DNA from 3 places in the Gryllotalpicola reticulitermitis genome. Region 2 is predicted to be linked to each of the others. Evidence: predicted binding sites of a transcription regulator. Region 2 holds the regulator's gene; each other region holds the start of a gene.
What was found. Region 2 encodes HrcA, which represses chaperone genes, less so after heat shock. Its sites were predicted from a motif close to TTNGCACTCGNNNNNNNCGAGTGCNAA; they were not measured.

Region 1: ACFOYW_RS00180 (Hsp20/alpha crystallin family protein) is a predicted target of HrcA. The motif match lies at 6,117-6,143, and genes of this name have one in related genera.
Region 3: groES (co-chaperone GroES) is a predicted target of HrcA. The motif match lies at 4,745-4,771, and genes of this name have one in related genera.

The regions. Positions count from the first base shown of each region.
Region 1 is NZ_JBHSCN010000001.1:31,559-41,244, reverse strand. It holds gene ACFOYW_RS00220 (MerR family transcriptional regulator) at 1-207, shown strand, start outside; gene ACFOYW_RS00215 (LysR family transcriptional regulator) at 225-1,079, opposite strand; gene ACFOYW_RS00210 (DMT family transporter) at 1,150-2,181, shown strand; gene ACFOYW_RS00205 (CGNR zinc finger domain-containing protein) at 2,275-2,805, opposite strand; gene ACFOYW_RS00200 (alpha/beta fold hydrolase) at 2,878-3,738, shown strand; gene ACFOYW_RS00195 (hypothetical protein) at 3,782-4,312, shown strand; gene ACFOYW_RS00190 (HIT family protein) at 4,386-4,763, shown strand; gene ACFOYW_RS00185 (hypothetical protein) at 5,091-5,372, shown strand; gene ACFOYW_RS00180 (Hsp20/alpha crystallin family protein) at 5,601-6,053, opposite strand; gene ACFOYW_RS00175 (DoxX family protein) at 6,889-7,176, opposite strand; gene ACFOYW_RS00170 (SDR family oxidoreductase) at 7,661-9,241, shown strand; gene ACFOYW_RS00165 (TspO/MBR family protein) at 9,247-9,686, shown strand, end outside.
Region 2 is NZ_JBHSCN010000006.1:44,829-54,514, reverse strand. It holds gene ACFOYW_RS13480 (PhoH family protein) at 1-739, opposite strand, end outside; gene ACFOYW_RS13475 (histidine triad nucleotide-binding protein) at 795-1,145, opposite strand; gene ACFOYW_RS13470 (16S rRNA (uracil(1498)-N(3))-methyltransferase) at 1,186-1,911, opposite strand; gene dnaJ (molecular chaperone DnaJ) at 1,926-3,047, opposite strand; gene hrcA (heat-inducible transcriptional repressor HrcA) at 3,099-4,142, opposite strand; gene ACFOYW_RS13455 (DUF4870 domain-containing protein) at 4,216-4,596, shown strand; gene hemW (radical SAM family heme chaperone HemW) at 4,627-5,847, opposite strand; gene ACFOYW_RS13445 (DUF1990 family protein) at 5,850-6,518, opposite strand; gene lepA (translation elongation factor 4) at 6,515-8,368, opposite strand; gene rpsT (30S ribosomal protein S20) at 8,540-8,800, shown strand; gene holA (DNA polymerase III subunit delta) at 8,861-9,686, opposite strand, start outside.
Region 3 is NZ_JBHSCN010000002.1:567,291-576,976, reverse strand. It holds gene ACFOYW_RS03260 (DUF2891 family protein) at 1-254, shown strand, start outside; gene tsaB (tRNA (adenosine(37)-N6)-threonylcarbamoyltransferase complex dimerization subunit type 1 TsaB) at 264-884, shown strand; gene rimI (ribosomal protein S18-alanine N-acetyltransferase) at 881-1,375, shown strand; gene tsaD (tRNA (adenosine(37)-N6)-threonylcarbamoyltransferase complex transferase subunit TsaD) at 1,372-2,439, shown strand; gene ACFOYW_RS03240 (DUF4190 domain-containing protein) at 2,538-3,443, shown strand; gene ACFOYW_RS03235 (class I SAM-dependent methyltransferase) at 3,512-4,714, opposite strand; gene groES (co-chaperone GroES) at 4,858-5,154, shown strand; gene rarD (EamA family transporter RarD) at 5,209-6,135, shown strand; gene guaB (IMP dehydrogenase) at 6,198-7,700, shown strand; gene ACFOYW_RS03215 (LLM class F420-dependent oxidoreductase) at 7,785-8,777, shown strand; gene ACFOYW_RS03210 (MalY/PatB family protein) at 8,860-9,686, opposite strand, start outside.

The DNA.
Region 1 (9,686 bases), on a different contig from region 2:
GCACATTCCGGGCCGCACACATCCATCGGCCGCTCCTACGCGGCGCTTGGCGCGCATGTCGCCGAACAGGAGGTGTCTGCGCCCGGTCCGATTCGCGAGGTCTATCTGGTCGGGCCGCTGGAGACCGACGATGAGGCGGCATGGATCACCGAGATCTGCTGGCCAGTCCGCGGAACCGACACCGCAGACGAGGCTCGGCCGTCTTGAGTTTTCGGGACCGCCCGTCATGCGACGTGGTCGATGAGGGTCTGCACGAGCGGATGCCACGGCCGTGAGGCGGGCCCGGAGAGCACCAGGCGGCGCGGGCGACGCTGCGCCAGAGGCTTCATAATGAGGCTCTTCGGCAGCATGTCCCGGCCCAGCGAGGGGACGATCGCGACGCCGAGGCCTTGCTCGACCATGCGCAACAGGGTGCTCATCTCGCGCACCCGGTGGGTGAAGACGTAGGGAAGGCCGGCCTCGTCGTGCATCTTCCTGACGTGCGCTTCGCAGCCCCCGGTGGACACGATCAGCCCATCCGCGTCGAGCTCCGCCAAGGGGATGCCGTCCAGGCCGGCCAACGGGTGGTCCGCGCGCACAACGGCCGCGAACTCGTCGGAGGCCAGCAGCACACTGCCCGGCGGGTCCGGGGTGGGTTCAACGAGGATCGCCGCGTCGACGACGCCGCTCTCCAGCCACTCCGGCATCTCGTCATCGTCGCCCTCATAGATTGAGATCTCGACGTTCGGCAGCTGGGCGTTCCAGGCCGGGAGCAGTTCCGGCAGCAAGCCCTGGCAGACCGTCGCGACGGCACCGAGTCGGATCGCTCCGGCCGGCTCCCCGTCCTGCGTGATCGCGTCCTCCAGCGCGTAGACCGCGTCGAGGACGGCGCGGGCATGCGTGAGGACGCGGAAGCCCAAGGTGGTCAGCGCCACCTGCCCTTCCCGATGAAGGACCCGGCCGCCGACCTCCCGCTCGAGCCCGTGCACCGCATGGGAGATCGCGGACTGGCTGACCCCAAGCTCGCTGGCGGCATCCGTGAACGAGCCCTGATCGGCGGCCGCGACGAGCGCCCGCAGCTGCACAAGAGTGAGTGCCATGAGATCCCTTCATGGGCGAATGAGCCATATGCATTTGTCTCATTTAGATGCTGCGCTGACACTAGGCGTCATGGCTCAGGTCGGCAACTCGGGCACGGCGGCGCGCGGCACCGTGTTCGCCTTCGTCGCCTTGGCGGCGGTCTGGGGCGGCAGCTTCCTGTTCATGAAGGTCGGCCTGGAAGGCCTCAGCCCAGCGCAGGTGGTGCTGGGTCGGCTCACGTTGGGGACGGTGGCATTGGTGACGATCATGCTCACCACCCGGCGCCGCTGGCCGCGGGAGCTGCGCATCTGGGCGCACATGCTGGTCGTCGCCGTCACCTTCGCCGTGCTGCCCTACTCCTTGTTCTCGTGGGCGGAGCAGTACGTGCCGAGCGGCCTCGCGAGCATCTACAACGCCACGACCCCGATCATGACGCTGCTGCTCACGCCGCTCCTGCTGAGCAGCGAGCGGCTGCGCGGGCGGCAGATCCTGGGAATCGTGATCGGTCTGGCCGGTGTGGCCGTGCTCGCCGAGCCGTGGCAGCTGCTGGCCTCTCACGCCCTCACCGGGTCGCTTCCGGCCCAGCTCGCCTGCCTTGGTGCGACGGCCTCCTATGGGTTCACCGCCTTGTACATGCGCCGCTTCCTGTCCGGCACTGGCTATGACGGGATCACGCTCTCCACGGTGGAGATCACGCTCGGCGCGGCGATTGCATGGCTGATCGCGCCCCTCGACGCTCGCGGCATCATCCACCTCAGCGTTCCGGTCGTACTTGCCGTGTCCGCGCTCGGTGTGCTCGGGACCGGCTTCGCCTACATCTGGTACAACCGGGTGCTGCGCGACTGGGGGCCGGCGCGGGTGTCGACGGTGACCTACCTGTCGCCCGTCGTCGGCGTCGTCCTCGGGCTGCTGCTCCTGGGCGAGCCGGTGCAGTGGAGCGAGCCGCTCGGCGGGGTCGTCATCATCCTCGGAATCCTCGCAAGCCTCGGCGTCTTCACGGCTCGCAGACGATCCCACGGCGGTGCTGCGCCCGGCCGCGTGACGAACACGAGCCGTGGGCCGCGTGCCGAGCGCGCCCCCATCGCAGCTGACCGACCGGAGGAGACCCGTGGCCGACCCTAGAGACGTAGAGGATGACGGGCCGATCCCCGCCTGGGTGGACACGTTCCTCGCCCGGTTGAACGCGGACCCGAAATCGATCACCTGGTGACGCGACTACGACGCAGCCTGCCGCCCACGGTGCCGGGCTTGCCGAGCACGGTTGGAGCAGCGCGCCGTTGCGCAGAATCGGCGTCGACTGTCATAGGCCACGAAATGCAGCAGGCAGTCATGGTTCTCGCAAGTGCGCAGCCGCGACCCGGCGGCCAGCACCTGCAACATGTTCTGCGCGATCGCCGCGAGAGTCGCCTCCGTGCCACCCCGCTCCCAGCTGAGGAGCGCCGCACCGTCTCCGGCGCGCAGCTGCGGCACCGGCGCCGCGACCGCCGCGCGGTTGATCTCCGCCGCAGCGGCAGCCGAGACCGGCCGGCCGGCATCCACGTCCTCAAGCAGCTCGCGCAGCGCCCCGCGAAGCTCCAACAGCGCCTCGCCGTCCACAGGGCCGGACGGGAGCTGACCGGAGTGCAGCTCGAGCCACTCGTCGATCCCCGCCCGATCGGACAACAGGTCGATGTCCACGCCGCGCTCGCGCACGATCGTGTTCGCCAGGTCGACGGCGACGGGCTCGCCGATCAGAGGAAACCGCATGCTCACAGCATAACGCCAAATGCGTTACTCTGATTCTGATAACGCAATTACCGTTACGAAAGGGTGAGTGCCATGACCGACTACTCGACGCACCGCGTCGCCGACCTGGACCTCTTCGTCCGCCGCTCCACGACCGCCGGCCCGGACGCTCCCACGCTCGTGCTCCTGCCCGGGTTCCCCTCGAGCTCGGCCCAGTACGAGGGCCTCATCGCACGCCTTGCCGATGATGCCAACCTCATCGCCCCGGACTACCCGGGCTTCGGGCACTCCCAGACCCCGCCGACCGGCGACTTCACCTACACGTTCGACCACCTGGCCGGTATCACCGAGCAGCTCCTCCTCGAGGAACTCGGCCTGGATCGCCTCTGGCTCTACATGTTCGACTTCGGCGCGCCCGTCGGCTTCCGCATCGCCACCCGGCACCCGGAGAAGATCGCCGGGCTCATCATCCAGAACGGCAACGCCTACGAAGCGGGCCTCGGGCCGATGATGGACATCCAGCGCGACTTCTGGGCCGACCGCAACGGCGTAGAACCCTCCATCCGCGAGCTGCTCACCCTCCCGGTCACCCGAGCCCAGTACTTCGACGGCGCCGGGCGTCCCGAAGCCATCAACCCCGACGCGCCGCTCCTGGACCAGCTGCACATGGAGGAGCCGAACCGCAAAGACGCCTTCGTCGACCTGCTCTTCGACTACCAGAGCAACACCGCCCACTACCCCGAATGGCAGGCATACCTGCGCGAGAACCAGCCGCCGACCCTCATCACCTGGGGCGCCAACGACCAGTTCTTCACCGCCGAAGGCGCCCGCGCCTACCTCACCGACCTGCCGAACGCCGAACTGCACCTCCTGAACGGCGGACACTTCGCCTCAGCCGAATACACCGATGACATCGCCCACCACATCCACCAGTTCCTCGCCACGCACCGGTGACCCCTCCCCCACCCAGCACACACCGGCCGAACGAGCCAGCGCCATGAGCCGCCTCGCCGCCTCCGTCGGACGAGGCGCGCTCATGGGCGCCGCCGTGCTCTGCATCGCGTTGGCCGCGACCGCCGGCGGTCAGGAAGTCGTCATCGTGCCACTCTCGCTTAGCGTGCTCGTGATGCTGATCGCCCCGAACGGGCCCCTGGCAGCAGCACCCACGGTCGCGCGCGGCTACCTCCTCGCGCTCGCCGCCGGCTCCGCCGTCGCTCTGATCCACCTGCCGACCGAAATCGCCGCTGCAATAGCCGCCGCGATCGCCACCGCCGTGATCTCCGCCGGCGGCCCCGTGCACCCGCCTGCCGTCGCCCTGGCCATCGAGATCGGCTGGCTGCCCGGCGCAACCCCCGAAAGCCTGCTCGGCTCGGCGATCGCCGTCGTCGCCGGGCTCATCCTGCTACTCGCCTTCCAACACCTCGTGCTGCGCCGAGTCCCCAAACACAGCGACTCACGCGAGTGGTTCAGCCACCTCGGCGCACAGCTCAGACGCCTCGGGACAAGGAACACAGACCGCGAGCCATGAACGACACGGCAGCGAAAGAGCGGCCATCACGTGCACGGCCAGATGCAATGACCACCGACCCAAAGGAGGACCCATGACCGCGCCTGACTCCGTCTTTCTGCGTATCCCCGAGGGCCAGTGGATCGCAAACAACGCGAGCTGCTTCGCGATCTTCGACGCCAACCCCGCCTCGCCCGGGCACGTACTGGTCATCCCACACCGACTCGTCGCCAGCTGGTTCGCTGCCACCAGCGAAGAAGTCAGCGACGCCATCCAGCTCGTCAGCGCCGTAAAGAGGCACCTCGATGAGCGGTTCACGCCCGACGGCTACAACGTCGGATTCAACGACGGCGCAGCCAGCGGACAGAGCATCTTCCACGCCCACCTCCACGTCATCCCCCGCTACGCCAGCGACGTCCCACACGCCGCCGGCGGCATCCGCCACGCCGCCATCGGACACGGCAACTACTGAGCGCCGTCCAAGTCCGCCCCCCATCACCCAGTCAAAGTATCGAGACATGACCACCACGCTCATCACCCGCGCCGACAAGGGCATCGGCTACGAATCCGCACGCCGCCTCATCGCTGCGGGGCATCGTGTAGATCGCGGCCTGCGACCCGCAGCGTGGCCAGGTCGCCGCCACCGGGCCCGGTACCCGCTTCGTCCAGCTCGTGATTTGGCCTTTTTGACTCATGCGGCCAGTCCGCGCCGGGAGGAACAGCAGACATAGACCCATCGTGTTGCGCCACGACGCTGTTGTCGTCATCGCTGCCGCTCGTGATTTTCGACTGTGACAGCGTGCTCGTGGACTCCGAACGACACTCGTCGAACACGAAGTTCGGTCGGCAGATCGGGACCGAGGAGACTCACGCACGGCATCTCGGCCACACGATCGGCAGGATCGTGGCGAACATCGAGCGAGCAGCACAGGACGACTCCTCGAACGGCACGACACACAGCTCCGGAACGGCGGAAGCGGCTCACCGCGCCGGCCATTGGACGGGCGCAAGGTCACGACAACAGCTGATCGTCTCGCGGGGCACGCCGATCGGGAATGTCCATGCCACGAACACCACCTGACGATGACGCACATCGCGCCTCGGAGCGCGGTTCACACCAAGGAGAGGACACACCTCGCTTACATCCGGCCGCCAACCGCTCCCGTGGTCGAGTACGACGGACGCCGGGTCCACGACGACCACGAAGCGCCCCGAGCCATCGGGCTCGAGGCGCTTCGGGCTTCATCGCTACCCAGCCTGCGGGCGGGCGCCTATGGTGTCTCGGCGGCCACCTGCGGGGAGGCCGCCGCTATGCGTCGGTGTGCTCGCTGTGCGATTCCTCAACGGCCGGGTGTACCGTCTCGGGGCGCGACGTCACCGTGATCTTGCGCGGCTTCGCCTTCTCGCTCATCGGGATCGTGATCGACAACACGCCGTTGGAGTAGTCGGCGGCGATGCGCTCGGTGTCGATGCCCTGCCCGAGGCTGAGCTGGCGCAGGAACGTGCCGCCCTGGCGCTCACGCGTGAGCCACTTGACCCCGTCGCCGGTCGCGAGCGTGCGCTGCGCGCGGATGGTCAGCAGCTGCCCGTCGACGTCGATATCGACCGAGCCCGGGTCGATGCCGGGCAGATCGGCGGAGAGCACGTAGGTGTCGCCGTCCTTGTAGACATCCATCGGCATCAGCCGCGGACCGGCGGGGCGGTCGAAGAACGCGCCCGCCAGACGGTCGAACTCACGGAACGGATCGAAGTTGTTGGCCATTGGAATCAGCTCCTTCACGTAGTGTTCGAGAGTTGAGCCGCATCGACTCAACCTGGAAGCAGATTAGCACTCGAGCCACGAGAGTGCCAGACGATTTTCGGGGCTGCAAGACGCCATAGGCAGCTGGAGTTTTCGCACCCGAACCCCCTTGATCGGTTTCTCGCTACCCCATTTCAGCCACAAACTGAGCACGAACTCGCGGGCCTCTCTTCCGAGACTGCCCCAGCTTCTCCGCCAGCTCCGGTCCGCTCGGCCACACGCCCGTTTCCTCAAACTGGGCCTTCGCCCAGCTGATCACAACAGTCTTGTTTGCGCCGACCGCACGCGGCGGCGTCGGCGCACGGCGTGGCCGTCGATGCGGGCTGCGAGGCTGATGCGGCGCCCATGGGCTGCTTCGCCTTGGTGGTGGTGGGGGCCCGCTTCATGAGCTGCCAGCGCGTAGAGCGGGCAGCCGAGCGATGCCGGCCGAGCGCGAGCATCACAGGCGCCCCTTCGCGCAGGTCTTTCATGCGCTCCGTGTCAGTACCGATTCGCGGATTGAGGCCGCTCGTCGGCTTGCCCGAACAACTCGACCCAGTCAGACAGGAGAGCACCGCGCCATCCTCGCCTGCGCGTCAGCTCACGAGCCATCGCTCCCGGCGCGTGAGGGGCTCGCCCTCGCGGCCGAGTCGCCCCGATACGCCCGAGCGAAACCTCGCGGCACGGTCGTGAGGCTGTCGGGGCCCTTGGTCGTGTTCGCGAGGACTGCCGAGCTGTTTGAACGCGCGGCGTCACTGTCGTCGGCGGCAGCATCGTGACCGCCCTTCCGATCTCACACGGCGTGTTTGGCGTAAGTTCAGCGACGTGTCGACCAAAGCGCCCATGCGACGAGCACGGGCTGAAAGAACAGCCGTACGAGCCGCTTTTTGTCGGTGTCCAGCCCGAAGCCGTTGCGCCGTTTCAGGTATTGCTCGATGTTGCCCGGGAAAACCGCGGTAAAGAAGGCCGCCAGAAATGCGCCCACACGACGTTGCTCCCGAGGCAAGGTGACGAGTGAGACGCCGATGGCGACCTCGAGCGCGCCGGACGCAATCACCACCCCGTCTTTGTCGAGGCGGGTGACCTTCGTTGACCAATCCGGCACCTACGCCTGGAATGCCCGCCGCGCCCACAGGAGATGGCTCAGACCTGCGAAGACCATCGAGCCGGCGAGCAGCCAACGACAAACAACGCGCATCGCCGAACACAACCGCACGGCGGCAGCTGCGTCGAGCCCTTGACGGGAGGGTCTCTCGGGCATCGCCGAGGTCGCCTCACTCCGCAAGGCCGTCGCAATTGTGGCCATGGCCGTCGCGAAGCGGGAGATGATCACCGCGTCTCGATTGGCTGGTGACCGCCTAGGGCTCGGCTCAGAGCCCGCGCCGACGCCAGTGACACCGACTTGGACGTGCGTCATGCGGGATTTGACCACGCCCGGTGGCGGCCTCGAGTCCATCCGGCACGGACGTGACGCAGATGTGCCGGTCAGGATGGCGTGGGGCCGCCGGGGCCGTGCCGGTTCTGAGGAACGTGCGCGGCCTCGCGTCAAGGGGCGTTGCCGTCGCGGGGCGTGCTTCTAAGGTGAGCGGATGACTGAGCTGTCCGGTCCGACGGGCGAGGAGCCCGAGCTCCACGCGCGGCCACGTGCGGACGGCGCCGGTCCGCGGGCGCTGGTGATCGGCGCGACGGGGTATCTCGGCGGCCGCCTCGTGCCGCGTCTGCTTGCCGCCCGGTACCGTCTGCGGGTCCTCGCGCGCGACGCGGCGCGAGCGCGAGCGTTCCCGTGGAGCGACCGTTGCGAGATCGTCACGGGTTCGGCCGACGATGTCGAGGCTCTAGCTCGCGCGTGCGACGACGTGGATGTGCTGTACTACCTCGTCCACTCGATGGCTTCGGGCAGGGGCTTCGAAGAAGCCGACGAACGAGCGGCGCGGACGGTCGCGAAGGCGGCCACCCGGGCGCGGGTCGGCCGGATCGTGTACCTCGGTGCGCTGCATCCTCACGGTGTCGAGCTGTCTCCGCATCTGCGCTCGCGGGTGAAGGTCGGCGAGATCTTCCTTCAGTCGCCGACGCCGGCGCTAGTCCTTCAGGCCGGGATCGTGATCGGCTCCGGATCCGCGTCATTCGAGATGATCCGCCACCTCACCGAGGTGCTCCCCTATATGCCGGCCCCGCGCTGGGTGCGCAACCGGATCCAGCCCATTGCCGTACGTGACGTGCTGTACTACCTGCTCGGCGCCGCCCGCGTTTCCGCCGATGTCAACACGGCGGTGGACATCGGCGGCGCGGACGTGTTGCGCTACGGGCAGATGATGAACAGCTACGCGGTCGAGGCCGGGCTGCCCCAGCGCCCGATCGCCCCGCTGCCGGTGCTCACCCCGAACCTCGCCTCACTGTGGGTGAATCTCGTCACGCCGGTGCCGGGCTCGATCGCCCGGCCGCTGATCGCCTCGCTGCAGAACGAATGCGTCGTCAAAGACCGGGAGATCGATGAGATCATCCCGCCGCCGCCCGGCGGCCTCACCCCTTACCGGCGCGCCGTCCGCCTCGCCCTGGGCCGCATCGATGCCGATGCCGTGGAGACCAGCTGGGTCGATTCCGAACTCACCGCCGCCCCGAGCGACCCCCTCCCCAGCGACCCCGACTGGGCCGGCCGCGCCGTCTTCACCGACCACCGCACCCGCCACACCCCGGCCTCCCCCGAACGGCTGTGGTCGGTCATCATCGGGATCGGGGGCCGGAACGGATGGTATTCGTCTCCGCTTCTCTGGGCGCTGCGCGGCTGGTGGGACCGCCTGTCGGGCGGCGTCGGGCTGCAGCGCGGGCGGCGCAGCGTGAGCACCGCGCGGGTGGGTGACGCCATCGATTTCTGGCGCGTGGAGGCGATCGAGGAAGGTCGCCTGCTGCGGCTGCGCGCCGAAATGAAAGTGCCGGGACACGCTTGGCTCGAGCTGCGCAGCCTCCCCGACGGCGACGGCGCCCGCTACGAGCAGCGCGCCGTCTTCTTCCCCCGTGGGCTGAGAGGCCGGCTCTACTGGGCCGCCGTGCTCCCCTTCCACGGGCTCATCTTCAGCGGCATGGCCACTCGCATCACCGCCACCGCCGAAGCCGAGACACCGCAAGAGCAGCGGGGCGCGTCGGCACCGATCCGCACGCCGCCGGGAGGGTAGAGGACATGGCACGCTGGACACTCATCGCCGCAGCCGCGACGGCCGCTGCCGCCGCCCTCGGCGCGGCCGGTACCAGACCGAAGACGGCGTGGTACCGCGCGTTGGACAAGCCCGACTGGCAGCCACCGGGACGGGCATTCCCCCTCGTGTGGACTCCCCTCTACGCGTCGATCGCCTGGTCGGCAGCCCGCTCCCTGAAGGCCGAATCGCGAGAGGGACGCGTCGGCGGCTACGCGGCCCTCCTCGGCGTCGACCTCGCTCTCAACGCCGGCTGGTGCTGGATGTTCTTCACCGCGCGCTCACCCTCGACGGCCCTCGCGACCATCGCCGCGCTCAACGCGGCAAACGCCGCCCTCGTCAGGCGCACCCTCCGTCACGACCGCACGGCAGGTATCCTCCTCCTGCCATACGCTGCGTGGACCGGATTCGCCACCGCGCTGAATCT
Region 2 (9,686 bases):
CGTCGCCGGTGATCACCATGCGCGAGCCGAAGCCGAGACGCGTCAGGAACATCTTCATCTGCTCGGGGGTCGTGTTCTGCGCCTCGTCGAGGACGACGAACGAACTGTTCAGCGTGCGGCCGCGCATGTACGCGAGCGGGGCGACCTCGATGGTGCCGGCCGCGAGCAGCTTCGGCACGAGCTCGGGGTCCATCATCTCGTTCAGCGCGTCGTAGAGCGGCCGCAGGTACGGGTCGATCTTGTCGGTGAGGGTGCCGGGCAGATAGCCGAGCCGCTCCCCCGCCTCGATGGCGGGCCGCGACAGGATGATCCGGTCGACCTCCTTGCGCTGCAGCGCCTGAACGGCCTTCGCCATCGCGAGATACGTCTTGCCGGTGCCGGCGGGCCCGATGCCGAACACGATGGTGTTCTGGTCGATCGCGTGCACGTACTCGGCCTGCCCCGGCGTCATCGGGCGGATCGTCTTTCCCCGCACCTGCAGGATCGCCTCACCGAGCACCGCCGCCGGGCTGAGCCCCGAGTCGACCATCTGCCGGCCGCGGCTCACCTCGGTCGCACTCAGGTCGTGGCCGTTGCGGACCAGGGCGAGCAGCTCCTCGACGAGGGTGCGCGCGCTCGCGACCTGCTCTGCGTCGCCGACGAGGGAGATCTCGTTTCCGCGCACGTGCACCTGCACGCCGGGGTACTGCTTCTCGAGCGTGGTCAGCAGCCGGTCCTGCGGCCCGAGCAGTCGGACCATGGCGACGCCGTCGACCTCGAGGCGAGCCTCGGCGGGTGTGGCGGGAGTGTCGGCGTTAGGCAAAGGATCCTTCCGTGAGGCCACCAGCGAGCACGTGGGCGTGCACGTGGAAGATGGTCTGGCCGGCGCGTTCGCCGGTGTTGAAGATGAGTCGGTAATGACCGTCGGCGTGCTCGTCGGCGAGCTTCTGCGCCGTCGCGACGACCTCGGCCAGCAGCACGGGGTCGCCCGCGGCGAGCTCCGCGACGTTCGCGTATTCCTCGGTCTTCGGCACGATGAGCAGGTGCAGTGGCGCCTTCGGAGCGATGTCGCGGAACGCGATCACCCGGTCGGTCTCGTAGACGATGTCGGCCGGAATCTCGCGCGCGACGATGCGTGAGAACACGGACGGTTCGCGGTCGGTCATAGCTCCAGTCTACGGAGCGGGACCGACGACGCGGGGGGCCTCACCACCGGCCGAGGGCCGCGTTCAGCACGGAGAGTGCGGCGGGTCCGGCTGTCGACGTGCGCAGCACGTGCGCCCCGAGCCGCACGAGCTCTGCGCCGGCCGCGCGGAACGCGTCGAGCTCCGCCGGAGCGATCCCGCCCTCAGGCCCCACGACGAGCAGCAGGTCGCGGCCATCCGGCCGAATGTCGGTGATCGGATGCTGCGCCGACGGCTCGAGCACGAGCATCCGCTCGCCTGCGGCCGCCGCGATCAGCGCCTTCGTCGATGCCGCATCGGCCACACCGGGAAGCCACGCCCGCATCGACTGCTTCGTGGCCTCACGCACGATCGCCCCCCAGCGTTCGCGTCCCTTCTCGAGCTTCGGGCCGGACCAGCGCGACACCGACCGCTCGGCCTGCCACGGCACGACGCCGTCGATGCCGAGCTCTGTCGCCGCCTGGATCGCGAGCTCGTCGCGGTCACCCTTCGCGAGGGCCTGGGCCAGACGGATGCGCGGCGCCGGGGCATCCGTCACCCGAACGCTCTCGACGCGCACCGCGACGGCGGCCGGGGCCACGCTCTCGGTGACGGCCTCGACGACCCGCCCACGGCCGTCGCCCACGAGCATGCGCTCGCCGACGCGGGTGCGCGCAACCGTCGCGATGTGCTTCGCCTCGGCGCCGGTGACGGTCAGGAGACCGCCGGGTTCCGTGGGGAGCTCATCGACGAGATAGAAGTTCGCCATCGCTGACCGGCGCGCTAGAGGTTCAGGAAGCGGTCGCGCAGCTTGGCAAAGAGTCCCTGCTGGAACTGCGAGAGACGCGGCTTCTCAGCCTTGTGCTGCTTGGCGAACCTCTCGATCAGCTCGCGTTCGCCCCGTCCGAGCTTCGTGGGCGTCACCACCTGAATGCCGATGCGCAGATCGCCGCGGCCGCTGCCTCGCAGGCGCGTGATGCCGCGGCTCTTCACCGTGACGATCTCGGCGCTCTGCGTGCCCGCCCGCACCTCAACGTCGACCGGCCCGTCGAGGGCCGAGAAATTCGCGTGCGTGCCGAGGATCGCGTCGGTCATCGAGACCTCGAGCGTGGCGAGCAGATCGTCGCCGTCACGGCTGAAGACGTCGTCGTGCCTGACCTTGATCTCGAGGTACAGGTCGCCGTTGGGGCCCGCGGCCGGCCCGACCTCGCCCTGCCCGGGCAGCTGCAGGCGCAGCCCGGTGTCGACACCCGCAGGGATGTCGACCGGGATCGTCTTGCGCGCACGCACCCTGCCCTGCCCCTGGCAGGTCGTGCACGGGGTCGCGATGACAGTGCCGTAGCCGCGGCACGTGCCGCAGGGGCTCGACGTCATCACATTGCCGAGCAGTGACCGCACCGAGCGCTGGATCGAGCCGGTGCCGTGGCAGATGTCGCACGTCACCTCATGGGTGCCCGGCTCGCAGCATGAGCCGTTGCAGCGCCCGCACACGACGGCCGTGTCGACTTCGAGATCGCGGTGGGCGCCGAACACGACGTCCGCGAGGTCGATCTCGACCCGCAGCAGCGCGTCCTGGCCGCGTTCGCGACGCGACTTCGGCCCGCGCGAGCCGGTGGAGCCCCCGAAGAACGTCGAGAAGATGTCCTCGAAGCCGCTGAAGCCCTGCGCGCTTCCGAACGGCGAGCCGCCGGGTCCGGCCTGCGGCCCCAGGTTGTACTGCTCGCGCTGTTTCGGGTCGGACAGCACGTCATAGGCGTGCGTGACGAGTTTGAACCGCTCCGCGGCGTCGGCGCTCGGGTTGACGTCGGGGTGGAGTTCGCGCGCCAGCCGGCGGTACGCCTTCTTGATCTCGTCGGGGGTGGCGTCGCGATCGACGCCGAGCACTTCGTAATGATCTGCTGCCACTGCTGGCGGCTCCTCACGGGTTTCGGGGGTTCAGTTGCGAGCGAGCTCGGCCTAAGCCTGCTCGCCGAGCGAGTGGCTCAGGTAACGGGCGACGGCTCGCACCGCGGCCATGTTCGTTGAGTAATCCATACGAGTCGGGCCGAGCACGCCGAGACGGGCGACGGCGTCGCCGCCGAGCCCGTAGCCCGAGGTGAGCACCGACGTCTCGGCGAGACCGAACGGCGCGTTCTCGCGGCCGATCGACACCGTGACGTCGCGATTGGCCGCAACACCGTGCTGGTCCGCCGCCATCTCGCCGAAGAGCTTGAGCAGTTCGACCTGCTCTTCGATCGCCTCGATGATCGGGTAGATGCTGCCCGAGAAGTCGTGTTCGGTGCGCACGAGGTTGGCGGTGCCCGCCATGATCAGCCGTTCCTGCCTGGTCGCCTCGATCACCGAGATGACGGAGGCGACGAGCTCGTCGGCGAGAACCCGTACTGGCTCGGGCATGGCGGCGGCCAGCCCCAGCAGCACGGGCGACGCATCCGCCATCGGTACGCCCGCGACCGCAGCATTCGCCGCGTCGCGCAGCCCGCTCAGCAGCTCGGGGTTCTGGTCGGCGCTCAGCTCGACCACGCGCTGCTCGACGATGCCGGAGTCCGCGATGACGACGGTCAGCACCCGGCGTGGGGCGAGGGCGACGAACTCGACGTGCTGCAGGCGCGCGCGAGAGATCGAGGGGTACTGGATGAGTGCGACCTGGTGCGTGAGCTGTGCGAGCGCGCGCACCGTGCGGGCGAGCACATCATCGAGGTCGACGGATGCGCCGAGGAAGAGCTCGATCGCGTGCCGCTGCGCGGCGGACAGCGGGCGCACGTCGGCGAGCTGGTCCACGAACACGCGATAGCCCTTGTCAGTCGGAACGCGGCCCGACGAGGTGTGGGGGGCGGCGATCAGCTCTTCGTCCTCGAGGAGTGCCATATCGTTGCGGATCGTTGCGGCCGACACCCCGAAGCGGTGCTTGTCGGCGATGCTCTTCGAGCCGACCGGTTCGCGGGTCGCGACATAGTCCTGGACGATTGCGCGAAGTACTGCCAATCCACGTTCAGAAACCACGCCCGGGCTCCCCTCTACGCGACTAGCACTCCGAACCTATGAGTGCCAATACTATCGCGGCTACCCTGACATCATGTCGTATACGCCGCCGCCGGCTGAGCCGTTCCGGCCGGAAACCGAGCGCCAATGGTCGGTGCTCGTGCATGTGATCGCGGGTGGCCTCAACCTCGTCACGGGCGGCCTGTTCACCGGGCTGATCGCCGCGATCATCGCATTCATCCTGCTCAGAGGCCGCGGCCCGTTCGTTCGCAGTCACGCGGCCACGACGCTCAATTTCCAGATCACCATGATCATCGCCGAGATCATCGGCCTGATCCTGATCTTCGTGCTCGTCGGGTGGTTCATCCTCGCAGCCGTGTGGGTGGTCAACATCGTGTTCAGCATCCAGGGCGCGCTGGCCGCAGGCCGAGGTCGGGCCTACACGTACCCGATCTCGATTCCTATCTTCAAATAGCGTCGTTATCCAGGAGCCTCGGCCGCGGGCTCACGTGAGCCGGCGCACGACCGCGTCGGCGAGCAAACGGCCGCGCAGTGTCAGTCGCAGCGTGCCGCGCAGGGCGTCGGCCCCCTCGACCAGGCCGTCGGCGATCAGACCGGCCACCTCGGCGCGTGCATCGTCATCGAGTTCGGCGATCGGCAACCCGTCAGCGATACGCACCCGCAGCAGGACGTTCTCGACGTGGCGGGTCTGCGCGTCGAGAGTCTCGCGGCCGGCGGCGGGCGACTCGCCCACGAGCACCCTGGCGGCGTACGCGGCAGGGTGCTTGACGTTCCACCAGCGGACACCGCCGACATGACTGTGCGCACCGGGCCCGATGCCCCACCAGTCGGCTCCGCGCCAGTACGCGAGGTTGTGGCGCGAGCGGTGCGTGAGGCCGGTGGCCCAATTGGACACCTCGTACCACTCGTATCCCGCGGCCGCGAGCACGGCATCCGCCAGCTCATACATATCGGCCGTCAGATCGTCGTCCGGCTGCGCGACCTCGCCACGCCGGATCTGCCGCGCGAGCTTCGTGCCTTCTTCGACGATCAGCGCGTACGCGCTCAGGTGGTCGGGGCTCATCGCGAGCGCGGCCTCCAGCGAGCGGCGCCAGTCGTCGAGCGTCTCCCCGGGGGTGCCGTAGATGAGGTCGAGACTCACGTCGAGCCCGGCGCTCCGCGCCCACTCGACCACGAGCGGGACGCGCTCCGGGTCGTGCGTGCGCTCGAGCGTCGCGAGCACGCTCGGCACCGCAGACTGCATTCCGAAACTGACGCGTGTGAAGCCTGCGTCGGCGAGAGCGCGCAGATCGGAGTCCTCTACAGAGTCCGGATTCGCCTCGGTGGTGACCTCGGCGTCAGGGGCGAGGCCCCACGCGGCGCGAACGGCGGCGAGCATCCGATTCAGATCACCCGCGGGCAGCAGCGTCGGCGTTCCGCCCCCGAAGAAGACCGTCGACACGGGACGCTCGGCGACACCGGAGGCCCGCAACGCTGCGGCGGCGAACCCGACCTCGGCGATCGCCTGATCGGCATAATCGGTCTGCTTCACGCCCCGCAGCTCGGTCGCGGTGTACGTGTTGAAATCGCAATAGCCGCAGCGCACGCGACAGAACGGCACGTGCAGATAGACGCCGAAATCGCGCTCGCTCGCGCCTTCCCCCGCCTGCGCGGGCAGGAGGCCGTCGACCGGTGCAGGGTCGCCGAGCGGCAGCGTCGACGGCATCGTCAGTCGGCGGCGGCGTTGATCGGATGCAGCGCGCGCAGGTACCGCGCCACGAGACCCTTGCGCACCCTGCCGTAGATCGGCGCGAGAAGGGTCCAGCCGAACGACGACGGGCGCGAGAAGCTGCGTACCGTCAGCCAGACCGAGTCATCGTCGCGGTGCTCGAGGATGAACGCCTCTTCCCCGCTCGCCGGGTGACCCTTCAGCGTGCCGTAGGCGAAGCCGGCGCGACGCTCATCGTCGATGACGTAGACGATACGTACCGGCGCGTCGACGGTGAGCGGCCCGACGTGGCCGCGCAGTACCGCGGTCATGCCGTTCGCGATCTGCGGCTCGCCCGCCTCGTTGTACACGGACTCCGTGCCACCGGTTTCGCGCATGCCGGCCGGTGACCCGTCGTCGTTGTACCGGATGCCCGCGTACTGCTCCCCCGTGCCGAGGTCGATGTCGACGACGTCGAGGCCGGCACCGCGCTGGACGCCCCACGAGAGCAGCGACGCCTTCGAGCTCTCCCACCGTGCCTCGCCACTGCCGAGGCGCACGGTGCGCTCCAGCGGCTTGAAGCCGCGCGGCGGGTACTGCAACAGGTCGATGGCCTGCGTGCCGCCGATCGAGCCGTAGGTCACGGGGTTCTCGGCCGCGCCCTCGCGCTGCCTGCGGGCCGCGGTCACTTCTCCTTGTCCTTCCGCTCCGTGTCGCCGGAGAGCGCAGCGATGAAGGCCTCCTGCGGGACTTCGACCCGTCCGACCATCTTCATGCGCTTCTTGCCCTCCTTCTGCTTCTCGAGCAGCTTGCGCTTGCGGGTGATGTCGCCGCCGTAGCACTTCGCGAGCACGTCCTTGCGCATCGCGCGGATCGACTCACGGGCAATGATGCGCGCACCGATCGCCGCCTGCACGGGAACCTCGAACTGCTGTCGCGGAATGAGCTCTTTGAGGCGGGCCGTCATGAGAACGCCGTACGCGTAGGCCTTATCGCGATGCACGATCGCGCTGAACGCGTCGACCTGCTCGCCCTGCAGCAGGATGTCGACCTTCACCAGATCGGCCTGCTGTTCGCCGGCCGGCTCGTAGTCGAGGCTCGCGTAGCCCTGGGTGCGGCTCTTCAGGTGGTCGAAGAAGTCGAAGACGATCTCGCCGAGGGGCATCATGTACTTGATCTCGACGCGGTCCTCGCTCAGGTAGTCCATGCCGAGCAGCGTGCCGCGGCGGGACTGGCACAGCTCCATGATCGTGCCGACGTAGTCCTTCGGCGCGAGGATCGCGGCGCGCACGATGGGCTCGCTCACGGAGTCGACCTTGCCCGTGGGGAACTCGGAGGGATTGGTCACGGTGACCGTGCTCTTGTCCTCGGTGGTCACTTCGTACACCACGCTCGGCGCCGTCGTGATGATGTCGAGCCCGAATTCGCGCTCAAGGCGCTCTGTGACGATCTCGAGGTGCAGGAGCCCGAGGAATCCGCAACGGAAACCGAAGCCGAGGGCGACCGACGTCTCGGGCTCGTAATTGAGCGCCGCGTCGGAGAGCTTCAGCTTGTCGAGAGCCTCGCGCAGCTCGGGATAGTCGCTCGCGTCGATCGGGTACAGACCCGAGAACACCATCGGCTTCGGGTCGGTGTAGCCCGCGAGGGCGGTCGTGGCCGGCTTGACGGAATCCGTCACCGTGTCACCGACCTTCGACTGCCGCACATCCTTCACGCCCGTGATCAGGTAGCCGACCTCGCCCACACCGAGACCCTTCGTCGGCGCCGGTTCGGGCGAACTGACCCCGATCTCCAGCAGTTCGTGCGTCGCGCGCGTCGACATCATCTGAATGCGCTGGCGCGGCGTGAGCTTGCCGTCGACCATGCGGACGTAGGTGACGACGCCGCGGTAGGCGTCGTAGACCGAGTCGAAGATCATGGCACGAGCGGGGGCGGATGCGTCGCCCTTCGGCGCAGGAATCCGCTCGACGACGCGGTCGAGCAGCATGTCGACACCCGCGCCGGTCTTGCCGGAGACGCGCAGGACGTCGTCGGGGCTGCCCCCGATCAGATTGGCGAGCTCGGCCGCGTACTTGTCGGGATCCGCCGCCGGCAGGTCGATCTTGTTGAGGACCGGGATGATCTCGAGGTCGTTCTCGAGGGCGAGATAGAGGTTCGCGAGGGTCTGCGCCTCGATGCCCTGCGCCGCGTCGACGAGCAGAATCGCCCCCTCGCACGCCGCCAGGCTGCGCGAGACCTCGTAGGTGAAGTCCACGTGCCCGGGGGTGTCGATCATGTTGAGCGCGTAGTCGTCGCCCGCGAGCGCCCACGGCATGCGCACGGCCTGGCTCTTGATCGTGATGCCGCGCTCGCGCTCGATGTCCATGCGGTCGAGGTACTGAGCCCGCATGTCGCGTTCCTCGACCACACCGGTGAGCTGCAGCATGCGATCGGCCAGGGTGGACTTCCCATGGTCGACGTGCGCGATGATGCAGAAGTTCCGGATGCGCTCGGGATCGGTCGCTGCGGGCTCGAGTGCGGCGGTGGCTCGTGGTGACATGTCGGTACCGATTCTCGCAGACCGGCGGTGAGAGGAACCTCGCGTGCCGTTCTGGTATTCTTTTCCCTTGGCTTGCGCACGTGTCCCACACGCGTGCGGATTGCCACCGGTGCCCCTCTACCACCTGGTGGCCATTCATCACATCCGTTCAACGCGAAGGAACACAACTCAGTGGCAAACATCAAGTCGCAGCTCAAGCGCATCAAGACCAACCGCAAGGCGGAAGAGCGCAACAAGGCAGTCAAGAGCGAGCTCAAGACGCTCGTGCGCTCGACCCGCAAGGCCGTCGCCTCGGGCGACGCCGAGACCGCCGCCGCCGCTCTCAAGGCCGCATCGCGGAAGCTCGACAAGGCTGTCAGCAAGGGCGTCATTCACAAGAACCAGGCCGCGAACCGCAAGTCCGGCCTGAGCAAGCTCGTCAACAGCCTGTAAGCAGATCGATGATGAAGGCCCCGCTTCGGCGGGGCCTTTTTCGTAGCGCTTGCTGGCGCTTCAGGACCGTCCTTTGGCGCTCACGATGCGAACCAGCCGCTCGAGCGCGAAGACGGCGTCACGACTGCCGCCCTTCACCTCGGCGTCGGCCGTTGCGAGCGCCTGGAGCGCGACGACCAGTCCACGCTCGTCCCACCCCTGCAGCTCTTCACGGGCGCGCTTGACCTGCCACGGCGACAGGCCGAACTGGCTCGCGAGCTGCCCGTCGCCGCCGCGCGACCCCTTCAGCTTGGCCATCGTGCGCACCTTGCTCGCGAACGCCGCGACCATCGGCACAGGGTCGGCGCCCGAGGCGAGAGCATGCCGCAGCGTGACGAGCGCGTCGCCGTAGCGACCCGCGATCGCCGCGTCCGCGACGGCGAAGGCGTTCACTTCGACGCGGCCGCCGTAATAGCGGTCGACGACCTTCTCATCGACCTGCGCTCCGGTGTCGCTGATCAGCTGGGAGCAGGCCGAGGCGAGCTCGGCGAGGTCGTCGGCGAACGCGGAGACCACCGCACGCAAGGCGCCGTTCGTGATGCGCTTGCCGGCGCGCCGGAACTCATCACGCGCGAAGTCGTACTTGTCGGAATCGCGCTTGAGCTCGGCGCAGACGACCTCGACTCCCCCACCGCGGCCCGCCCGGATCTCGTCGAGCAGTTTCTTGCCCCGCACGCCGCCCGCGTGCCGCAGGACCACGACTGTGTCGTAGTCCGGCATCGACAGGTAGTCGAGCGCGTCGGCGATGAAGGCGTCGGATGCCTTCTCGACGCCGGAGACGCGAATGAGCCGAGGTTCGCCGAACAGCGACGGGCTCGCCAGCGTCACGAGCTCGCCGGGCGCGTAG
Region 3 (9,686 bases), on a different contig from region 2:
ACGGTCTGGGGCTGTCGACCTCGGCCGCGTGCTCGCGCGTCGCGGCGACCCTGCGCTCGAACGGCATCGGCGGCACGAGCGGCAACGGCAACAAGGGTCGCGTCGCCGAGCTCATCGAGCTGCTCGAGAGCGCAGCACCGGGCCTTCTGCCGGCCGGTCTCGAGGCATCCGTCTCGGAGGAGTTCATGTCGAGCCACTGGCTCGCGACCTTCGCCTGGGACGCCCTCACCGCCCTGCCGTCGGCGCGCCGATAATCTGGGGACATGCTGCTCGCCATCGACACGTCGGCCGGGACCTCGGTCGCGGTCGTCGACTTCGAGCGCGGCGTGCTCGCGGAATCCGCGGTCGCCGACACGCGGCGCCACGCTGAGCTCATCGGCCCGCTGATCAGCGACGCGCTGGCCGTCTCGGGCGTGGCAGTCGCCGAGCTGAGCGCGATCGTCGCCGGCGTCGGCCCCGGCCCGTTCACCGGCCTGCGGGTCGGCATCGCTGCCGCGCGAGCGTTCGCCATTGGCGCCGGGAAGCCGCTCGTCAGCGTGGTCAGTCACGACGCGGTCGCGTTCGGCGCGTACCGCACGGGCCATGCGGGGCCGCTGCTCGTGGTGACGGATGCTCGGCGCCGTGAGCTCTACTGGAGCCACTACACCGGCGCCGACGGCGCGGGCCTGCCGCAGCGCGTCGACGGTCCGGGCCTCGCGAGGCCCGACGAGGTGCCGCACGCCGACGTGGAGCGCCTCGATGCGGCATCCGTCTCGGCCGCCGATCTGGGCCTGCTCGCCGAGCACCTGTGGAAGAACCACCGATCGTTCGCGCCGAACGAGGCCCTCTATCTCCGCTCGCCCGACGTCACCCTCTCGGCCGGCCCGAAGCGGGTGACCGCGTGACCGCGGGCGAGATCACGCCGTTCCCCGTGATCGGCGCGTGGACACTGCGCCGTGCCACCGGCGCAGACCTCGACCGCCTCGTCGCGCTCGAGAGCGAGATCTTCCGCAGCGACGCGTGGCCGCACAGCCTGTGGCGCTCCGAGCTCGAGAGCCCGCATACGTGGTATCTGGTCGTCGTGCGAGCGGATGCGCCGGCCGAGGTGCTCGGCTACGCCGGCCTGCTGTCCCTGCCGCACGCGCACGACGCCGACGTGCAGACCATCGGGCTGTCTGCCGAGCTCCGCGGCCACGGTCTCGGCCGCGCGCTCATGGGTCAGCTGCACGCCGAGGCCCGGCGGCGCGGGATTCGAGAGATGTTCCTCGACGTGCGTGTCGACAACCCCGTCGCGCAGGCGCTGTACCGCTCGTTCGGCTACGAGCAGATCGGCGTGCGGAAGGGCTACTACCAGCCCGACAACGTCGACGCCTACGTCATGAAAGCAGTGCTGTGAACCGCAGGGAGCCGCTCGTGCTCGGCATCGAGACCAGTTGCGACGAGACCGGCGTGGGCATCGTGCGCGGCACGACGCTGCTCAGCAACACGATCGCGAGCTCGATGGACGAGCACGCCCGCTATGGCGGCGTCGTGCCCGAGGTCGCGGCGCGCGCCCACCTCGAGGCGATCGGCCCCGCGATCGAGGCTGCGCTCTCCGAGGCGCAGATCGAGCTCGCCGACCTCGATGCGGTCGCGGTGACGAGTGGGCCCGGCCTCGCGGGCGCGTTGATGGTCGGGATCGGTGCGGCGAAGGCGCTCGCAATCTCGCTCGGGAAGCCGCTGTACGCCGTGAACCACCTCGTCGGGCACGTCGGGGCCGACGTGCTCGACGCGACCGGTGGGCCCGGGCATCCGATCGAGCTGCCGACCATCGCGCTGCTCGTGTCGGGCGGCCACACGAGTCTGCTGCACGTGCGCGACCTCACGGGCGATGTCGAGCTGCTGGGCGAGACGATCGACGACGCCGCGGGGGAGGCCTTCGACAAGGTCGCGCGCGTTCTCGGCCTGCCCTACCCCGGCGGCCCGCAGATCGATCGCGCGGCCGTCGGCGGTGACCCGGCCGCGATCCGCTTCCCTCGCGGACTCAGCCTGCCGAAGGACCTGGCCGCGCATCGCTACGACTTCTCGTTCTCCGGGCTCAAGACCGCAGTCGCGCGCTGGGTCGAGCGCAGGACCGATGCCGGCGAGGAGCTTCCGGCGGCCGACGTCGCCGCGAGCTTCCGCGAAGCCGTCGTCGACGTGCTGGTCACCAAGGCGGTGGCCGCGTGCCGCGACCGCGACGTGCCGCGCCTGCTGCTCGGCGGCGGCGTGGTCGCGAACCGGCGACTGCGTGAGGTGGCGGCCGAGCGGTGTGCCGCGGCAGGCATTGAGCTGCGGATTCCTGCGCTCTCGCTCTGCACCGACAACGGCGCCATGATCGCGGCCCTCGGCGCCCAGCTGATCATGGCCGGCCACGAGCCCTCCAGCCAGGGTTTCGGGGCGGATTCGACGCTGCCGGTCACCGAGATCCAGGCCGTCTAGCAGCCACCGCGCAATCGTCAACGGCTTTGACACCGCTGAGCGCCGCTGTGGAACGATGGGGCGTGCAGCGGGCTCTCAACCCGCACCGAAGGAGCGACATGTCCGATCCGCAGTTCCCACCGGCCGAGCCTCGCGAGCCGTCCGTCCCGGCAGAGCCCGACGAGCCCACCATTCCGGCAGAACCGCGCGAGCCGACGGTGCCTGCCGAGCCCGACGAACCCACAGTCCCCGCCGAGCCGACCGAGCCGACGGTGCCCGCCGAGCCGACCGAGCCGCTGACTCCCGCCGAGCCGGGGCCCGCCGAACCGGCGTGGCCGAGCCCGTCCGAGCCCGGCGCGCCGCAGCCGCCGTCCTGGCCCGAGGCGCCGTCGATCGTGCCGCCTGAGCCGCCGATGCCGGCGCCCGAGCCGGGCCCGCTGGCGTACGAGCCGCCCGTGCCTGCGCGGGGCGGGGCGCCGACCCCGGGCTCGTACACGCCGGGCCAGCAGCCCCCGGCCGATCTGGGCGCTCCGCCGGCGCCGCAGTACGCGGCCCCGCAGTTCGCGCCGCCCCAGCCGGCGGCACCGCAGTTCACGGCTCACCAGCCGGGAGCTCCGCAGTTCGCCGCGCCGCAGCCGGCGGCACCGCAGTATGCCGCCCCGCAGTACGGGCAGCAGGGCGGCTACCCGGCCGTACCGCCGCCGCCGGCGCCGTTCGGCGAGCCGGGCTACACGAATCCGTATCCCGCGCAGCCGCGGATGAATCCGCTCGCCATCGTCTCGTTCGTCGCGGGTGTGTGCTTCATCATCCCCGGTGTCAACGCCTTCGCGTGGCTCATCGCGATCATCACGGGCTTCATCGGCCTCGGCCAGCTGAGGCGCACGGGTGAGCGCGGCCGCGGCTTCGCCATCGCGGGCATCATCATCGGCTTCGCGACGGTGCTGCTCGGCATCCTGATCGGTGTTGCGATCGCGATCATCGCCATCAACCTGCCGCAGAACGGCAGCGGCACCCTGTCGTCCTAGACACCCACCGTGGGGCGGCAGTTCAGGGCAGGCGTCGCAGCTCAGCCCGCGTCAGGCCGTGACGGCCGTCAGGGAGTGAGGCGCTCGGCGAGGAGTGCCGTGTGCCTGCCGGCCGCCCGAGTGAGGATCAACGTCGCCGAGTTCGGGCCCATCAGGGCGAGGCGGCCGCGCAGCCGTGCCGGGTCCACGTCGACGCCGCGCTTCTTGATCTCGAGCACGCCGATGCCGCGCTCGCGCAGTGCAGCCCGGAGCTCCTTCTCGGGGTAGGGCAACCGCTCGACGATGCGGAAGCCCTGCGCGAACGGAGTCCGGTGAGGCTCGTCGGCAGTGAGGTACGCGATGCCGTCGCCGATCATGCGCGCGTCGAGCGATCGGGCAAGATCGCCGATCAGGCGGGCACGGATGACGGCGCCGTCGGGCTCGTACAGGTAGGCACCGAGTTCGCCGACCGCCTCGTCGGGCGAGTCCGCCGGGGCGGTGAGCTCGTGCGCGCCATCATCGTCGAGCACGAGTGCCGCTCGCGTGATTCCCGGCCGCGCGAGCGCGCCGAACCACAGGGCGACCTCGACGACATGGCCGCCGACCGAGACCCACTGCGCCTCGGCCGACCCGGGAATGAGGTCGCGGTCGAAGCCGGGGCCAAGCTTGACGCCTACCGGCATGCGGCTCGCGGCGTTGAACACCCAGTCGATGGACGGCGACCAGTCGTCCGAGTCGGTGAGCCGGCGCGTGTCGCTGTGACCGGCCGTGCGTCGCGCGGGGTCGAGCCAGAGCGCCTCGGTGCGCGTGATGTCGAACCCCTCGGCGTCACCCTGCTCCACGACGGTGTCGGGGAACGGCGCGAGGTTGTACGAGGCGATCGCGGCGGTCACCTCGTCGCGATCGACGGCGGTCACCCGCAGGCCGAGTGCAGCGATCGCCATCGCGTCGCCGCCGATTCCGCAGCCGAGGTCGGCGACGTGGCGGATTCCTGCATCGCGGAACCGTGCGGCATGTCGCGCCGCGACCCTGAGTCGCGTGGCCTGCTCGAGGCCGGCCTCGGTGAACAGCATCCGCTCGGCGAAGTCACCGAACTTGCCCTGCGCGCCGCCCGCTTTCGCGCGCAGCTTCGCCTGAGTCAGAACGGCGGCGACGAGAGCCGGCGGATGCCCCGCCGACCGCAGCGAGGCGACGAGCTTCACGATGTCGCGCTCGGAGTCGTACGGCGGCAGCGAATCGAGCAGGGTGAGGCCGCCCGGGCTCAGGAGTTCGACGAGCTCGTCGCGAAGCATCCGTCTCCTCCTGACGCACCGCGTCACTTTTTGGCACTCGCCTTGCAGGAGTGCCAGCGGGGGCCCTAAACTCGGCTTAGCACCCTCGGCATGAGAGTGCTAACCCATGTCTTGAAGTACACCGTACAAGAAAGAGGTCTACCGTGTCGGTCTCCATCAAGCCGCTCGAGGATCGCATCGTGATCAAGCAGGTCGAGGCAGAGACGACCACCGCGTCGGGTCTCGTGATCCCCGACACCGCGAAGGAGAAGCCGCAGGAGGGCGAGGTCGTCGCCGTCGGCCCCGGCCGCATCGATGACAACGGCAACCGCGTTCCGCTCGACGTCGCAGTCGGCGACCGCGTGATCTACTCGCGCTACGGCGGCACCGAGGTCAAGTACGGCGGCGACGAGCTGCTCGTTCTCTCGGCGCGCGACGTGCTGGCGGTCGTGGTCCGCTAAGCGGCGTTTCTCGACTAGGCCCGGGCATCTCGCCCGGGCCTAGTGTTTTAAGCGATGGAACAGCCCGCCCCGCTTCGCGCAGGCCTGATCTACGGCGTCATCGCCTACGGCCTCTGGGGTCTCCTGCCCCTGTACTTCCTGCTGCTCGCACCCACGGGCCCCTTCGAGATCGTCGCGTGGCGCATCATCTGGTCGCTCGGCTTCTGTGTCATCGCGCTGTCGATCACGCGGGGGTGGGGGCAGCTCTTCGCGATCGTGCGGCGCCCGCGCATCATGCTCACGATGGCCGGCGCCGGCGTCCTGATCTTCATCAACTGGCAGACCTACGTGCTCGCGACGACGTCGGGGGAGGTCGTCCAGGCCGCCCTCGGGTACTTCATCAACCCGATCGTGACGGTGTTCCTCGGTGTCCTCGTGCTGCGCGAGCACCTGAGGCGGCTCCAATGGGTGGCGGTCGGTGTGAGCGTCGTCGCCGTCATCGTCCTCGCGTTCGCCTACGGCTCGTTCCCCTGGATCTCCCTCACTCTCGCCTTCTCCTTCGGCCTCTACGGCTTCGTCAAGAAGCGCGTCGGCGGCGTGGTCGACGCGCTGTCGGGGCTCACCATCGAGTCCGCGTGGCTGGTGCCGGTGGCCGTCGTCGAGCTGATCGTCGTGGGCGTGACGAGCGGCGTCACGTTCGGGCACGTGAGCGTCGTCAACACGGTGCTCCTCATCGCCGCGGGCATCGTCACCGCTGTCCCGCTGCTGCTGTTCGCGGCATCCGCCCGCCGTCTGCCCCTCGTCTATCTCGGGCTCGTGCAGTACGTCACGCCGATCATGCAGTTCGTCGTCGGCGTGGCCTTCGAGCACGAGACGATGGATGCCGCGCGCTGGGCCGGCTTCATCGTGATCTGGTGCGCGCTGATCCTGCTCACGGTCGACCTGGTGCGGGCCGCCCGCGCTCGGAATGAACTCGAAGCAGCATCCGTTACCATTCAGTGAATCCCCGACGGCGCGACGAACTCGGGGATTTTCCGGTATCGGCGCGCGAGTCAAGGGGTGTCATGGACCAGGCAGATCCGTTCGGTTTCATTGGGCTGACGTACGACGACGTCATGCTCCTGCCGGGGGCGACGGACGTCATTCCGAGCGAGGCCGACACCTCCTCGCGACTCACCAAGCGCATCACGATGCACGCGCCGCTGCTGTCGGCCGCGATGGACACCGTCACGGAAGAGCGCATGGCCATCGCCATGGCGCGCGGCGGCGGCATCGGCATCGTGCACCGGAACATGTCGATCGCCGACCAGGCGACCATCGTCGACAAGGTGAAGCGCTCAGAGTCCGGCATGATCACGAACCCGGTCACGACCACGCCCGAGGCCACGGTCGCCGAGGTCGACGAGCAGTGCCGCGCGTTCCGTGTCTCCGGGCTTCCCGTCGTCGACCCCGACGGCATCCTCGTCGGCATCATCACGAACCGCGACATGCGCTTCGTGTCGCCGTTCGAGGCCGAGACGACGCGCGTCGCCGACGTGATGACCAAGATGCCGCTGATCACGGCGCCCGTCGGCACCAACCCCGATCATGCCCTCGCGCTGCTCGCGCAGCACAAGATCGAGAAGCTGCCCCTCATCGACGAGGCCGGCCGGCTCAAGGGGCTCATCACCGTGAAGGACTACGACAAGTCCGAGAAGTTCCCCAACGCCACGAAGGACGATGCCGGCCGTCTGCGCGTCGGCGCGGCCATCGGATTCTTCGGCGACGCGTGGGACCGCGCCACCGCCCTGATGGAGGCAGGCGTCGATGTCATCGTCGTCGACACCGCCAACGGTGAGAGCAAGCTGGAGTGCGAGATCATCGCGCGCATGAAGAACGACCCGGCCTTCGCGCACGTCGACGTGATCGGCGGCAACGTGGCGACGCGCTCGGGCGCCCAGGCTCTGATCGAGGCCGGCGCCGACGCGATCAAGGTCGGGGTCGGGCCGGGCTCCATCTGCACCACTCGCGTCGTCGCGGGCGTCGGTGTGCCTCAGGTGACCGCGGTCTACGAGGCGTCCCTCGCTGCCCGCGCCGCCGGCGTGCCGCTCATCGCAGACGGTGGCCTGCAGTACTCGGGCGACATCGGCAAGGCGCTCGTCGCGGGGGCCGACACCGTCATGGTCGGCTCGCTGCTCGCGGGCACCGACGAGGCGCCGGGCGAGCTCATCTTCGTGAACGGCAAGCAGTTCAAGACCTATCGCGGCATGGGTTCGCTCGGGGCGCTGCAGACCCGCGGCAAGAAGACCTCCTATTCGCGCGACCGCTACTTCCAGGCCGACGTGCCGAGCGACGACCAGCTGATCGCCGAGGGCATCGAGGGCAAGGTGCCCTACCGCGGCGCCGTCAACTCGGTCGTCTACCAGCTGCTCGGCGGCCTGCGCCAGACCATGTTCTACGTGGGCGCGCGCACCATTCCCGAGCTCAAGGCCAAGGGCAAGTTCGTGCGCATCACTCCGGCGGGGCTCAAAGAGAGCCACCCGCACGACATCCAGATGGTCGTCGAGGCGCCCAACTATCGCAGCTGAACTCACGTGAACGGATGCCTCCTCAGGCATCCGTTCACTGTTTAGTTGTTCCCATCGACATATCGAATCGATACGATTCGAATCATGCGATTCGGACTCTTCGTTCCCCAAGGCTGGCGCCACGATCTCCTGAACATCGACCCCGCGCAGCACTGGGAGGTGATGAACGGGATCGCCCAGCACGCCGACAGCAATGAGCTGTGGGAGTCGATCTGGGTCTACGACCACTTCCACACCGTGCCGGTCCCGTCGGACCAGGCCACCCACGAGGCGTGGTCGCTGATGTCGGGCTTCGGCGCCGCCACGAAGCGCGTGCGCCTCGGTCAGATGTGCACGTGCATGAGCTACCGCAACCCCGCCTACCTCGCGAAGGTCGCGACGACGGCCGACATCATCTCGGGCGGCCGCGTCGAGATGGGCATCGGCGGCGGCTGGTACGAGCACGAGTGGCGCGCCTACGGCTACGGATTCCCGGAGATCGGCGAGCGCCTCGGGCGCCTCCGCGAGGGCGTCGAGATCATGAAGCAGGCCTGGACGACCGGCACCGCGACCCTCGACGGCGAGTACTACAAGGTCGACGGCGCGCTGTTCTACCCGCAGCCGCTGCAGAAGCCGGGCATCCCGTTCTGGATCTCGGGCGGCGGCGAGAAGGTCACCCTGAAGATCGCCGCGCAGTACGCGCAGTACACGAACTTCGCGGGCGACCCCGAGGGCTTCGCGCGCAAGAGCGAGATCCTGAAGCGCCACTGCGACAAGCTCGGCACGGACTTCGACGCGATCACCCGCTCGGCCAACTACAACGTCATCATCGGCGACGACCAGGCCGACATCGACGCCCAGCTCGATGCGCTCGAGCAGCGCGTGCGCCCCTTCCTCGGTGAGAAGACCGACGGCTTCATCGCCGAGTACCGCAGCGGGGGCGCCCTCGCCGTCGGGACCCCGGAGCAGATCGTCGAGCGGCTGAAGGCCCAGGCCGACGCCGGGCTCGGGTACGCGATCTTCTACTTCCCGAGCGCGGCGTACTCGCTCGACGCGGTCGAGCGGTTCGAGTCGGAGGTGCTGCCGCACCTCGCGTGACCCCGCGCTACAGTTACGGACCCGCGCTCTTCCAACAGGAGGGGCGCGGGTCCGTATGTGTAGCGCGAGCGGATGCCTCGAGCTAGGCCGCGGCCGCGATCCGCTCGATCGCCTCGCGCAGCAGCTCAGGGGAGCAGGCGAGATTCATGCGTGCGAAGCCGCGCCCCTGCTCGCCGAAGCTCGGGCCGTTCGAGAGCACGACGCCGGCCGAGCGGCGCAGGACCCGCGCCGGGTCCTCGCCCCAGCCGTATTCGCTGAGGTCGATCCAGGCGAGGTAGCTCGCCTTCGGCTCGCGGTAACGCGCCTTCGGCAGCAGCTCGGCGAGGTGCTCGGTGAGCAGGCGCCGGTTCCTCTCGATGGCGGCGATCGTGGCGTCGAGCCAGTCCCGGCCCTCGGTGAAACCGGCCCGGGTCGCGATCACGCCGAACAGGCCCGTGCGGTAGGTCACCTCCTCGGGGAGCGCGCGCACCAGGGCGCGCATGCGATCGTCCGCGGTGACGAAGAGAGCGCACTTGAGGCCGGCCAGGTTGAACGCCTTGCTCGCCGAGTGCGCGGCGATGCCGTGCTCGCGGGCCGCCGGCGATACGTCGAGATACGGGGTGAACGAGGCATCCGTGTGCACGAGCGGAGCGTGGATCTCGTCGCTCACGACGAAACCATCGTGCCGGTCGACGATCGCCGACAGCTGCTCGAGCTGCTCGCGCGAGTGCACGAGCCCCACCGGGTTGTGCGGATTGCACAGCAGGATGCCGCGCGCGCCGCCCTCGAAGGCCGCCTCGATGCCGGCCAGGTCGAGCGACCACGTGTCGCCGTCGTCGACAAGGGGAACCTCGACGACCTCGGCGCCCGCCTCCTGCACGAGGGCGAAGAACGGCGGGTACACCGGCGGCGTGATGATGACGCCGTCGC